3 regions of the Staphylococcus parequorum genome follow, and region 3 is predicted to be linked to each of the others. Evidence: predicted binding sites of a transcription regulator. Region 3 holds the regulator's gene; each other region holds the start of a gene.
What was found. The regulator LexA, encoded in region 3, represses DNA repair genes until DNA is damaged. The targets are predictions, from matches to a motif close to CGAACATATGTTCG.
Positions count from the first base shown of each region.

Region 1: a site for LexA is predicted at 1,604-1,617, ahead of uvrB (excinuclease ABC subunit UvrB). Genes of this name have one in related genera too.
Region 2: a site for LexA is predicted at 1,159-1,172, ahead of AAA453_RS06255 (YolD-like family protein). Genes of this name have one in related genera too.

Region 1 covers NZ_CP150682.1:2,506,604-2,509,883, forward strand. Annotated here, with positions in the region: gene uvrB (excinuclease ABC subunit UvrB) at 1-1,450, opposite strand, end outside; gene AAA453_RS12370 (CsbA family protein) at 1,777-2,007, opposite strand; gene AAA453_RS12375 (YfbR-like 5'-deoxynucleotidase) at 2,013-2,654, opposite strand; gene AAA453_RS12380 (CHAP domain-containing protein) at 3,051-3,280, opposite strand, start outside.
Region 2 covers NZ_CP150682.1:1,318,622-1,321,901, forward strand. Annotated here, with positions in the region: gene AAA453_RS06250 (hypothetical protein) at 332-502, shown strand; gene AAA453_RS06255 (YolD-like family protein) at 726-1,136, opposite strand; gene pglS (6-phosphogluconolactonase) at 1,321-2,358, shown strand; gene AAA453_RS06265 (aldehyde dehydrogenase) at 2,423-3,280, opposite strand, start outside.
Region 3 covers NZ_CP150682.1:1,948,535-1,951,814, forward strand. Annotated here, with positions in the region: gene tkt (transketolase) at 1-65, opposite strand, end outside; gene AAA453_RS09535 (DUF896 domain-containing protein) at 143-391, opposite strand; gene sosA (DNA damage-induced cell division inhibitor SosA) at 522-755, opposite strand; gene lexA (transcriptional repressor LexA) at 897-1,520, shown strand; gene AAA453_RS09550 (CAP-associated domain-containing protein) at 1,721-2,743, opposite strand; gene guaC (GMP reductase) at 2,755-3,280, opposite strand, start outside.

The DNA of each region.
Region 1 (3,280 bases), 560 kb from region 3:
CCAACGTTTTAATTTCTGAATGTAGGTAATTGACCTTAATGCCAGCTTCTTTCAAATAAGTCGTTAAATCTTCACTCATTTTTTTAGTTAATGTCGTAACTAGCACACGTTCATTACGTTCAATGCGCTCATGAATTTCACTTATTAAATCATCAATTTGATTTTCCGTTGGTCGCACTTCAATCTCAGGATCTAAAAGACCTGTCGGACGAATGATTTGTTGTACCATTTCATCTGTATGTTCTAACTCGAATGGACCAGGTGTAGCAGATACATAAACGAGTTGATTGGTTTTTTCTTCGAATTCTTCAAATTTTAAAGGTCTATTATCCAAAGCACTCGGCAAACGGAAACCATGATCTACAAGTACTTGTTTACGTGCACGGTCTCCATTATACATACCCCTAATCTGAGGTAATGTCACATGTGATTCATCAACCATCACAAGCCAATCATCGCCAAAATAGTCTAATAACGTATACGGCGTTGATCCCATTGGTCTTAACGTTAAATGAACAGAATAGTTCTCAATACCAGAACAGAAGCCCATTTCACGCATCATTTCTAAATCATAATTCGTACGTTGTTCTAGTCGTTGTGCCTCTAATAATTTATTTTCTGAGCGTAATTCTGTTAAACGTTCTTCTAATTCATTTTCAATTCTTTGTATCGCAGATTTCATTTTCTCTTCACGTGTTACGAAGTGGGAAGCTGGGAAAATCACAAAGTGATCACGCTCTCTTAAAACTTCACCCGTTAAATAATTCACTTCACGGATACGATCAATTTCATCACCGAAAAATTCTACACGAATACACATTTCTTCTCTCGAAGCCGGAAAAATTTCAACAACATCTCCTCTTACACGAAATGTACCGCGTCTAAAATCAATATCATTTCTCGAATATTGCACGTCTACTAATTTTTTTAAAAGTTCACTTCTATCCATTTCCATACCAGCTCGAACACTGACTACTAAATCTCGATATTCTTCTGGGTTACCTAAACCATATATACAGCTGACACTCGCAATAATAATGACATCGTCTCTTTCAAAAAGTGAACTTGTCGCTGAATGTCGTAATTGGTCAATTTCATCATTTATTGAAGCATCTTTTTCAATAAATGTATCAGTTGATGGTACATAAGCCTCTGGTTGATAGTAATCATAATAACTGACAAAGTATTCTACTCTATTTTCTGGAAAGAATTCTTTAAACTCACTATATAATTGCCCTGCTAATGTTTTATTATGCGCGATAATGAGTGTCGGTTTCCCTACTTGTTTAATAACATTACTCATAGTAAAGGTCTTACCTGTACCTGTCGCACCGAGTAAAGTTTGATGACGTTTGCCCTCATTAACGCCTTTAACGATTTTCTTTATCGCCTCTGGTTGATCACCTTGAGGTGTAAAATCAGATTGTAATTTAAATTGATGGTGTTCCATAGTGACACATGCCTCCTATATAATTTCTAACGATACGAACATACCTGATGTGTCTATGTTTAAAATGTATATACCACTGTTGCTGTGTGTCTGCATCAAGTTTGCAGATTCATATTCTCGTTACATATTTTAACAGATTTATAAATGAAAAAGCAAACATTTGTTCGCTTTTTATCTTCTTATATATAAAGAAAAACAAACATAGTTCTATCACCATGTTTGCCTAAGTTGTCTTTGTTTATCCTAAAATAAACTATATTGTTGAATTTATACAATTATAAAACGCTTATTTAACTATAGCAATTAAGTTGCTTAATACTCATTACTCAGTCATCTTCTTTTTTATGAAATTCTAATTGATCGATAATAAGGTAACCAGCTAGCAACGAGGCGACATCTATAAAAATGATCCATTCATTATGAAAAAAGCCTTTTTGAACGGATGCACCAATTATAATTAATGTTAAAATCGTTCCTACCCATTTACTTCGTGTTAGTACGCTGAAAAACACCACGAAAATACATGGAAAGAAGGATGCGAGCACATACCAAATCATTCACTTCACCCATTCCTATTATTTAAAATAGCCATTGTTGTTTCACGTAATTCTGATCTTGGAATGAATTTCTCCGTTAACATTTCAGGAATAATATTATCTATAAAATCTTGTACCGAACTTAGATGATCAAATTGCATAATTGTTTCTAAAGACATCTCATATATTTCAAAAAATAGTTGTTCAGGGTTACGCTTTTGTATTTCACCAAATGTTTCATATAATAAATCTATCTTGTCAGCTACAGAAAGTATCTGACCTTCTAATGAGTCATCTTTACCTTCTTGAAGTCTTTCTCGATATATATCTTGGTAAGCTTCTGGAATTTCTTCATTTATAAAATGGTCTACCATTTCTTCCTCGACTTGTGAGAAGAGTTTTTTTAATTCACCACTTGCATATTTAACTGGTGTTTTGATATCACCCGTAAAAATTTCAGCAAAATCGTGATTTAACGACTTTTCATATAAACTCTTCCAATCTACTTCATTACCATGGTATTCCTCTACTGTAGCCAAATATTGTGCAATTTTTGTCACCTTAAATGAATGCGCAGCGACATTATGCTCAAAGTATTTAAATTTTCCCGGCAATCTAATTAATTTTTCTAAATCAGACAAGCGTTTAAAATATTGATGTACTCCCATGACATCGCCTCCTAGTTTGTTTAATGAATGATTATACTTAATTTTATAATATCATTCAACAATCAAAATGTCTTATCAATGTAATTGAATTTAACTAATTCAATTTATGAGGCGCCTAGGACATAAATTCATATCTCAGTCCCGTTGTTATTTTGGCAGAGTTGGCTAGGCATATACTACAAAATCTTATTAGAAAAATTATATTGCTGTCGCATTATTTTATTCATGACATTATTTAACCACAATGAACTATAAACATAGAACCACTCCAAAACATGATGGAGTGGTTCTATGTTGTACCATTTATTATATTAAGCAAAGCTCACCTCTAATATAAGCTCACTACCAAGCATCTTTTCTTTATGTATTCAGATGATATTGAAGTTATATGATTTGCTAATGAATATAATTATATTGATCAGTGTTGTGAATTGTTCTATAAGATTTTTGTCCTACACCTTGCCAATTCATTTCTGATACTACAATTGATCCATCTGGATTTTTACGTTCTACAACACCTACATGGCCATAGTTACCGGCATTACTTTGGAAAATCGCACCCACTTCAGGTGTACGGTTAACTTTGTAGCCACTATTACTCGCTGCCGAAGCCCAATTATTTGCGT
Region 2 (3,280 bases), 630 kb from region 3:
ATGCTTTCAAAGATGCAGTCTCCACTTGGTGGGGTCAATAAGATGAGAATAACTAACATTGAATTGGCTAATATTTAACGATATTAGCCCTTTTTTTACTTATAATAATAATAAATATAACATCTATCTTTATTCTGATGAGAAGAAAATGTTAAAATAAATAAGACATATTGACTAAAATTTATTGATTTTGCATTACTCCAATAATATCATAAATCCATTTTTTAATATTTAGATTAAAGAAATGAAAAGTGGGTATATATTTATTGATGCTTTCAAGTATGCTATCATTATTGATAGATATGTTAATAATTTATTGAGGTGAATCAGAATGTGTAATTTTATTAAAGGTTTATTTAAATTTGTATTAGGTACAATTCTTACTGTGTCATTAGCAGCAGGTGTTGGTGCAGTAGTTTTCGCTTATATCTTTAAAAAAGACTTCGAAGATATTGAAAGTAAAACAAAAGAAATTGTTTCAGATATTGAAACGAATAATTAAGTTATTAATAGAACACTTTAGAGTGTTCCCATACTGTCGACAAAGCCTTTAGGCTTTCGTTGGCAGTATTTTTTTTTAGCCACCGTTCAACGAAGTTGTTACGGTGGCTTATGCAGTCGAGAAGACTGCGAACAATAAATCCGTTCAACGAAGTTGTTACGGTGGCTTATGCAGTCGAGAAGACTGCGAACTGTAAACTTGCGCCGCAAGTATAGAAAAGCGGTTAACTATTGTCTTGAGTTATTCTAGTTATATCAAATAATGAAAGTTGAATTGTTTCATGTGTATAGATTGGATAACCTTCTAAAAACATATGAGTCATATCTATATTTTTAATTTTTATATGAGCCGTTTCCAACCAACCTGCTTGATAATATTCAATATAAATATAGGAATCTGTATGTAACGCTTGATGAAGCTGTAAATTTAATTCATTTAATTGATCGTCGGATAATATAGGACGGTCAATTTTATTTTGATCTACTAAATATTGTTGAATTGTTTCGAATTGTTCTGGCAAAGTAGCAAATGGCGCCCATTTAACCATGCCACGACCTTGCGGGATATTGGCATTAAGAAATTCTCTTGGTATATTTCTATAGTCATTTTCATTTTGGTATTTTTCCGGAATCATAAAATCACCTCAACATAATAATAGAACATACGTTCGTGTAATTGCAAGAAGTTTTTCCTTATTTTAAATTAATAAAGCATGAAAAATTTAATTGTACTTTGATAGAAAGTGGTAATAATCATTATATTGTCATTTAGTATAGATATTTATTAAAATGAAACTATAACAATATGGAGGGGTTTACATGACGACAACAGGTTATATTGGTACGTATACAAAAAAAGAGGGCAAAGGCGTTTATCGTTTTGAATTAGATGAACAAACTGGAAGCGTAACAGAAGTTGAAACAGGATATGAATTAGAAGCATCAACTTATGTAAATCAACATAATTCATTTTTATATGCTGTAACACGTGAAGGAGATAATTGCGGTGTTGCAAGTCTTAAAATAGAAGAAGATGGTAAACTCAGTTTAATTAATAAATGCCTCGCATCTACAAAGGGTAGCGGCTGTTATGTAGATGTGTCACCAGACGGAAAGTTTGTTTTTGAGTCTGTTTATGGTGCTGGATTAGCGCGCTTATATGAAGCGAATCCTGAAACAGGTGAAATCATACGTTTGATTCAAGAGTTAGAGCACAATTATCCAACTGGACCACATGAAAGACAAGATCAGCCACATGTGCATTTTATCAGTACAACACCAGATGAAAAATATGTAGTTGCAATCGATTTAGGTACAGATAAAATAGTAACATACGAATTTAATGATCATGGTTTTAGTGAACATGCGGTGAGTGATTTTGAACCAGGGGACGGACCAAGACATATTACTTTTCATGAAAATGGGAAGTTTGCTTATGTTGTCCATGAGTTATCAAATGTCGTAAGTACAGTAAAATATGAGGATGGAAAATTCACCGAAATCCAACGACATTCAACAATTCCAGAAAATTTTGAAGGTGATACAAAATTAGCAGCAGTAAGACAGTCACACGATCAAAAATTCTTATACATCACGAATAGAGGCCACGATAGTATTGCTATTTTTAAAGTAAGCGATGATGGTTCAACGATTTCATTTGTTGATATTGTATCAAGTGGTGGTGAATTCCCACGTGATTTCAACATTACTGACTCAGACGATTTCTTAGTTTGTGCACACCAAGAAGGTGACTATACATTGACGGTTTTCAAACGTGATAAAATTACGGGAGAATTAGAAAAAGTTGATCATCATGAATCAGCACCAGAGGGCGTTTGTGTACAATTTTTAAAATAAAGACAACTGAAAAAATTAAAAAATCACCTAGTATGGATAATACATTGCCATACTAGGTGATTTTCTATTTGTTGAAAAATGTTTTGATGTATTTAAATTTCCCTTTGTATGGTGGGAATATGAGACTTGATTCAAGCCTTGTAGATTTAAATACATAAGATTTATCGTGACTAAACGTGTCAAAACTATATTTACCATGATATTGTCCAATACCCGATGCCCCGACACCACCAAAAGGTAAGTTTGGATTTGCGAGGTGCATCAACGTATCATTAATCGCACCGCCACCAAATGAAATTTCATGAAGTACACGTTCTGTTGCATTTTCATCTTCGCTAAATAAATATAAGCTGAGTGGTTTAGGTTTAGTACGTATTAAATCAATCGCTTCATCAAAATCATCATACGGAATGATTGGTAAAATAGGGCCGAAAATCTCATCTTCCATTATTTTAGCATCGAAAGTAATACCATCTAAAATGGTTGGAGCGATGTATTTATCGTCTGCATCAGATTGACCACCAAATGCAATTTCTGTTTTATGAACATTTAATAAATGGTCTAAACGATCGAAATGTTTTTGATTAATGATACGACCGAAATCTGGGCTATCTTGTATAGATTTACCATAAAATTCAGTGATTGTATTTTTGAGTGCCGCGATGAGTTGGCTTTTGACTTTTCGGTTAACTAAAATATAGTCTGGCGACACACAAGTTTGACCAGCGTTCGTAAATTTCCCGAAACAAATGCGTTCACTCGCTACTTTGATATTTGCTGACTCATCTACAATCGCAGGAGATTTACCTCCTAATTCTAAAGTAACGGGTGTTAAGTTTTCGCTAGCTGCACGATAGACAATACGCCCTACTTTTTCGCTGCCAGTGAAAAAGACATAATCAAAAGGTAAATGTATAAGTGA
Region 3 (3,280 bases):
TCAATAGCATCGATACTTAACGCTCTAATCGTATCTATCGCTAATTGATCTTTTTCTATATTCATCTAACATGACTTCCTTTCTTCTAGCAAGATTCAATACCATTATACATTAATTTTCTTCTATTTAACAAAAAAGTGATTTAGTTTTTATCTTCTTTGTCTTTAGAATCTAATATTTTTTTCACTTTATTAGGTGTAACATCATTTCCTTCTGAATCAATAATTCTAGTACTTTCAATTTGTTGCTTGAACTTGCCTCTAAATTCGTCTAAATAAGCTTTGCGCAACTTAGATTGCTCTTTGGCTTCAATTTGAGTAAGTCCCTGTTCTTTTTTCTTCTTTGCTAATTCATTAATACGTTCTAAATCTACGCTACCCTTGTTAGCCATAGTTAACCTCCGTAATTTATAATCTAGGAAAAATATAACAAAAAAGTGAGCGAAACTAAATCGTTTCGCTCACTTTATCCCTATTTACTATTAACATGCTTGCTTTCCCAAATCACTTCTATTTAAAAAATTATTTAACCGCTGCTATAACCGGTTGTTGTTCGTGTTCGCTATTCTCTTCGATTTTCACATTGTATTGTTCGCTTTGTGCTGGTTCATGCGTTATTTGATGATCGGTCATTTCGTACGTCTGTTCTGATTCTGCATTGTTATGTGCACTTAAAATAAATAATGCGCTTAATAGCATCGTAACAAGTAACACTGTTACATACGCTTTTATTTGGTGTTTATATATTTTCAACATTAATAGCCACTCCTAGAACGTTTGTTTGTATTTACACCTTACCAGAACACTTGTTCCGAGTCAACAAGAAACGAACAAACGTTTGTAATATATATATATGCATGCTATAATAAAAACAAATTAATCTAGGGAGTGCCTACTATGAGAGAGTTAACAAAGCGACAAAGTGAAATTTTCGAATATATAAAACAAACAGTTCATTCAAAAGGATATCCGCCAAGTGTAAGAGAGATTGGTGAAGCCGTAGGATTAGCATCAAGTTCTACAGTGCACGGTCATTTATCAAGATTAGAAGAAAAGAGTTATATAAGAAGAGATCCTACTAAACCTCGTGCAATTGAAATTGTATCAGAACAATTAGGTGATACTTTAAATATGGAAGAAACTATTCATGTTCCTGTAATCGGTAAAGTAACAGCCGGTATACCGATTACTGCCGTAGAAAATGTTGAGGAATATTTCCCGTTACCCGAACACTTCACTTCAACTCATAATAGTGATATTTTCATTCTCAATGTCGTTGGAGACAGTATGATTGAAGCAGGTATCTTAGATGGTGATAAAGTAATCGTTAGAAGCCAAACAATCGCTGAAAATGGAGATATTATTGTTGCTATGACTGAAGAAAATGAAGCTACTGTTAAACGGTTCTATAAAGAAAAGACACGTTATCGCTTACAACCTGAGAATAGTACAATGGAACCTATCTATTTGGAACATGTAACTGTATTAGGTAAAGTTGTAGGCCTATTTAGAGAAATGTAATTATAAATTGAATCCTTTAAAAACACTCTCACAAAAATAAGAGATTGAGCAATGAGCTCAACCTCTTATTTTTTGTCTTTTTTATCTAAGACTTCTTTTACTTTTTCAAGTATATCTTCTGTTTTATCTTTTTTATTTGTTGTCATAACTTATTCATCCTCACAAATTATAAGATACCCTCTTATAACAATCAATAAACACTATCCACTGTAATTTTCAGTCCAATAAGGTTGTCTATCTTCATTAAAGTCGACACCTACACCTAATGTTTTGAATTCTTTTTTTAGTATGTTCTTTCTATGTCCCAATGAATTCATTAAACCTTGGTGTGCATAAATGCTACTTGTTTGACCATAAGCTAGATTTTCACCTGCTGCATTAAAATCATGACCGTCAGCTTCTAATCTGTCGAATGGTGAATCACCTGATAAATTATCATGATCAAAATAATCATGCTCTGCCATATCTACACTATGTTTTCTAGCAGTATCAGAAATACTAGCCGAATAATTTAACGAGGCTAAATCACGTTGGACTCTCTCAGCGTTTACTAAATCAAAGTTTTGTAATTCGAAACTTTGCGCTAACCCTTCTGATGGTGCAGCGTATTGTTGTTGTAAGCGGTTTTCCATTTTTTCACTAACTTGTAAAAGTGCAGTTAAGTTATTGTTCTCATGTTTGTCGTAAAAAGCTGTTGTATAAATCTGATCATCATGGAAATTGTCGAATTCGTCATCTTGCACATCAAATTTTACATGACCTTTTTCTTTTTCAGTAATAGGTTCACCTAATCTATCTCTAACGACTTCTTTGGGTGTTCCATATTTAATTTTTGATTTTGATGAAATCACATTCTGATTACTATAAAGTGCATTTACTTTATCATCAATGTAACTCACCATCACAAATGATCTATAATCACCAGAGTAGTAAGTATGCCAATTTGTACCGTACTCACTAGAAGTCACACGTTGTGCGTCTCCTAACTTTTTGTCAACTTCATCTTTAGTCATGTTCATTTGAATATTATTCACAGCAAATTCTTGTTCACTCGGCACTTTCAACGCATCATCAGAAGTAGATTGTTCTGATGTCCAACCATCCACTTTTGATTTAAACTGTTGTTGTAACGATGTCATAGGAGCTGTTTCTTTGATTGGAACGACTAATACTATGATTAACAAAACAACTATATATAATAAAATTTTTCTGATTTTATACACCCACTATAAAACTAGTCTCTATCACCATTAAAAATAGAGTTTCTAACAATTACATAATCCACTTTTCTTAACGCATTCAAATCTTTGCCACCTGAATATGAAATTGAACTTTGTAAATCTTGTTGCATTTCTATTAAAGTATTCAGTAAAGAACCTTTGTGTTCAACAAACATTTTTTTACCTTCAACATTTTTGTGTTCGCCTTTTTGGAATTCAGAAGCACTACCAAAGTATTCTTTATACATTTTACCATCTAATTCAACAGTTTCGCCAGGAGATTCTTCATGTGCTGCAAATAATGAACCCACCATTACCATTGATGCGCCAAAGCGAATTGATTTAGCGATATCACCATGTGTTCTGATACCACCATCAGCGATGATTGGTTTTCGTGCTGCTTTACTACAATGGTTGAGTGCTGATAACTGCCAGCCACCAGTTCCAAAACCAGTTTTAATTTTAGTAATACAAACGCGACCAGGGCCTATACCTACTTTCGTAGCATCTGCACCGGCATTTTCAAGTTCACGAACGCCT